DNA from 2 places in the Streptomyces sp. NPDC043878 genome. Region 1 is predicted to be linked to the other one. Evidence: predicted binding sites of a transcription regulator. Region 1 holds the regulator's gene; the other holds the start of a gene.
The links. Region 1 encodes HspR, which represses chaperone genes until heat shock. Its sites were predicted from a motif close to TTGAGNNNNNNNNNCTCAA; they were not measured.
Positions count from the first base shown of each region.

Region 2: lon (endopeptidase La) is a predicted target of HspR. The motif match lies at 1,246-1,264, and genes of this name have one in related genera.

Region 1 is NZ_JBWKDW010000002.1:441,301-443,499, reverse strand. It holds gene AC07AZ_RS05695 (sugar ABC transporter substrate-binding protein) at 1-857, opposite strand, end outside; gene AC07AZ_RS05690 (heat shock protein transcriptional repressor HspR) at 1,174-1,626, opposite strand; gene dnaJ (molecular chaperone DnaJ) at 1,633-2,199, opposite strand, start outside.
Region 2 is NZ_JBWKDW010000018.1:111,124-113,322, reverse strand. It holds gene AC07AZ_RS24555 (rhomboid-like protein) at 122-1,108, shown strand; gene lon (endopeptidase La) at 1,287-2,199, shown strand, end outside.

The DNA of each region.
Region 1 (2,199 bases):
GGGTAGGGCTTGTAGACGCTCATGTACTGCTCGCCGGCCACGATCCGCTGCACCGCCGCGAGTTCCGCGTCCTGACCGGTGATCGGCGGCAGCTTGGTGACGCCCGCGGCCTCCAGCGCCTTGATGACACCGCCGGCCATGGCGTCGTTGGCGGAGTACACGGCGGCGATGTTGTCCTTGCCGATCCTGTTGATCGTCTCGGCCATGTGCGACTGGGCCAGCTCCGGGCTCCACTTGTCGGTGTCGAACGAGTCGGCGATCGTCACCTTGCCCTCCAGCTCGGAGAGCGCGCCGGTCTTGAACTGCTTGGCGTTGGGGTCGGTGGTCGAGCCGTTGATCATCACGACCTTGTCGGAGGAGTCGGCCCCCGCACCCAGCGCCTCCAGCACGGAACGGCCCTGCACCTCGCCGACGAGCTCGTTGTCGAAGGACACGTAGGCGTCGATCGGGCCCTCGGCCAGCCGGTCGTAGGCGATGACCGGGATGCCGGCGTCCTTGGCCTTCTTCACCGTGCCCGCGATGAGATGCGCGTCGACCGCGTCGAGCAGGATGACGTCGACCTTGTCGTCGATCATCTGCTGCATCTGGCCGGCCTGCGTGTCCGCGTCGGCACCGGCGTTGGCGTAGACGGTCCGGCCCTGCTTCTTGGTGAGGGAGGCGACCTTCGCCTTGATGATCGGGTAGTCGAACTCGGCGTACCGGGTGTTCGTCTTCTCCGGCATCAGGACGCCCACCGTGATGTCGTTGCCCTTGGTCGGGCTCGCGTCTGCGCTGTCCCCCGAAACCCCCAGGGCGCCGCATGCGGCCAGCGAAAGAGTCATTGTGGACGCGGCCACGGATATGGCGATACGACGCATGGGGGTGCTCACTTCTGGTGCCTTCCGGACGTGGACGCAGCATTGCGACCCAGATGACTGAAAAGCCAACGCGGCCACGCCCCCCAGCGTCAAGCGAAACCACTTAACGAGATGACAACGCCACGCTCCGCTTTGCATGTGAAGACGTGAGGGAATCGCCGCAGAACAGTCTTCACGGACTCTACACCGAGCCTCTTCCGACGGGCCGTGAAGCTCCCTGCGGACAACGGGCGGACGGGGCCCTGCCAGCGCAGGTGAAGGGGCCCGGGGAACGCTCCCCGGGCCCCTTCACCACCATGTTCCCGCGCGCTTGGGTTCAGTCCGACGGCTGCTGCCGCTTGGGTCTCCACACCACCAACGCGCTGGTCTGCTGCACCTCCTGGTACGGAACCAGGTCCCGCCGGTAGGAGGCGTGCACCGCGGCCTCGCGCTGCTGCATCGCGGCCGCCGCGCCGTCCAGGGCCGCCTCCATCTCCGCCAGCCGGGACTGCAGGGCGGCGACCTGGTTCTCCAGCTCGATGATCCGCTTGATTCCGGCCAGGTTGACGCCCTCGTCCTGGGACAACTGCTGCACCTGGCGGAGCAGTTCGATGTCACGGGCCGAGTAGCGGCGGCCCCGGCCGGCGGTGCGGTCGGGAGAGACCAGGCCCAGACGGTCGTACTGGCGCAGCGTCTGCGGGTGCAGACCGGAGAGCTGGGCCGCCACCGAGATGACGTAGACCGGGGTTTCCTCGGTCAGTTCATACGGGTTGCGTCGACGACCGTCCATCTCGGATCAAGCTCCCTTCGCGGCCTGGAACAGCTCCGCCCGCGGGTCCTCACCCGCGGTCGCCTCGCGATACGCCTCCAGCGCGTCACGAGCCTTCCCCGACAGATCCGTCGGAACACTCACCTCCACGGTGACCAGCAGGTCACCGCGGGTGCCGTCCTTGCGGACCGCGCCCTTGCCACGGGCGCGCATGGTACGGCCGTTGGGTGTGCCCGGCGGCAGCTTGAGCGTCACCGGCGGGCCGCCCAGGGTGGGCACCCTGACCTCGCCGCCGAGCGCCGCCTCCGTGAACGTCACCGGGACGGTGACGGTCAGGTTGTCCTCCCTGCGGCCGAAGACCGGGTGCGCGTCCACGTGCACGACGACGTACAGGTCACCGGCCGGTCCACCCCGCTCGCCGGGCGCGCCCTTGCCGCGCAGACGGATGCGCTGGTTGTCGCTCACCCCGGCCGGGATGCGGACCTGCATGGTCCGGGACGACTTGGCGCGGCCGCTGCCGTGGCAGACCTCGCAGGGGTTCTCGGCCATCAGGCCGCGGCCCTTGCAGTCCGGGCAGGGGTCCGTCAGCGAGAA
Region 2 (2,199 bases), on a different contig from region 1:
GCGCCCGCGGGTGTCCGGGAAGTTCCTGTGAATCGCCCGGTGCGTGGCGCCGGTCATAGACAGTGCCGGAGCGGGCAGCGAAGTGTTGGGCGAAACGGAAGGGGCCCTCACCGTGGAGCAGATGGAAACGGTCGACGCGCCGGAGCGGGCGGCGCCCCGAAACCCGTCCGCCGGCGCGCGCCCGCCGGCTGGGCCCGGGTTCCTGGACGGGGTCCCGCGCCAGCGCGGCACGACATCCGCCGCCGGTACGGCCGAGTCGGCCCGGCCGACCCCGGCCGCGCGGGCCGGGACGTCGGCCGAGGTGCCGGCCGGGACGTCCGCGTCCGCGCGGGCCTGGTCATCCGCCGCCGGTACGGCCGAGTCAGCCCGGACGACCCCCGCCGTGCCGACTGGGACGTCCGCCGCCGCGCAGGTCGGGACACCCGCGTCCGTGCCGGCCCGGACATCCGCCGCCGCGCCCCGCCGCATCCCGCGCGCCTGGCGCCTGCTTCCCACACCGGCCGCGACACCGTTCACCTTCGTCTACGTCCTCGTCCTCGCCGTCACCTCGGCCGTCACCGCCCAGGCCGACCCGGCCGTCGTGCACGCCCTGCACCAGGGTTCGAGCACCGATGTGGCGCACCTCGTGCACACGCCCGTGCTGGTGCTGTTCGCCAGCGCCCTGTGGATCGCGGGCGGGATCACCTCGACGTACGCGCTCGGACTCGTGCTGGTCCTCACCGCGCTGGAGCGGCGGATCGGCGGCCCGCGGGCGGCCGGCGTGTTCCTCCTGGGGCATGTCCTCGCCACCCTCGCCACCGAGGTCCCCGTCGGCGTCGCCGTCCTGGCGGGGCACCTTCCGGCGAGTTCGCTGCACCGCCTCGACTACGGCGTCAGCTTCGGCGTGGCCGCCGCCACCGGCGCCCTGGCCGGACTCCTCAGCCCCTGGCTCGGCCGGTCGCTCCTGGCGCTCGTCGGCGGGGCGCTGGTCCTCGACCTGTTCGCGTTCACCGATCCCATGACGGAGTGGGGCCATCTGATAGCCCTGTCCACGGGCGTCGCGACCTGGCCTTTCGTCCGCCGGCAGCGGCGGGCGCGGACCGTGGCCCCGGCGGCGGGCATCAAGTAGCCCCGATCGGGGTTGCACGGACGGGCGGTGCGGCGCGAGGCCCGCGCCGTCCGCCGTGATCCCGTCGTCGGCACCGCTCCGTGATCGCCCAGAGCGAACGGACGCCCTCCCGGGGAACATTCGGCGGCGCCCCTGCATTGAGTCGGCATAGCTCAACTTGAATGCCGAAGGGGAGATCATGGCTTCGACGTCCACACCGCTCACTCTGCCTGTGCTGCCGCTCGACGACGAGGTCGTGCTGCCCGGAATGGTGGTCCCGCTCGACCTGAACGACGCCGACGTACGGGCCGCGGTGGAGGCCGCCCAGTCCGCCGCCGGCTCCGGACCCGGCAAGCCGCAGGTCCTGCTGGTCCCGCGCGTCGACGGGTCCTACCCGGGCACCGGCGTGCTCGGCACCGTCGAGCAGGTCGGCCGGCTGGCCGACGGCGACCCGGGCGCCCTGATCCGTGGCCGCGGCCGCGTGCGGATCGGCGCCGGCACCACCGGCCCCGGCAAGGCCCTGTGGGTCGAGGGGACGCGGATCGAGGAGAGCGTGCCCGAGCCGCTGCCCGGTCACGTCACCGACCTCGTGAAGGAGTACAAGGCCCTGGCCACCGCCTGGCTGCGCAAGCGCGGCGCCTGGCAGGTGGTCGACCGGGTGCAGGCCATCGACGACGTCTCCACGCTCGCCGACAACTCCGGCTACTCGCCGTTCCTGACCACCGAGCAGAAGGTGGAGCTGCTGGAGACCGCCGACCCGGTGGCCCGTCTCAAGCTCGCCACCCAGCACCTGCGCGACCACCTCGCCGAACAGGACGTCGCCGAGACCATCGCCAAGGACGTCCAGGAGGGCGTGGACAAGCAGCAGCGCGAGTTCCTGCTGCGCCGCCAGCTCGAAGCCGTCCGCAAGGAACTGCGCGACCTCAACGGCGAGCAGGACGGCGAGGAGTCCGACGACTACCGCGCCCGCGTCGAGGCCGCCGACCTGCCCGAGAAGGTCCGTGAGGCCGCCCTCAAGGAGGTCGACAAGCTGGAGCGCTCCAGCGACCAGTCGCCCGAGGGCTCCTGGATCCGCACCTGGCTCGACACCGTGCTCGAACTGCCGTGGAACG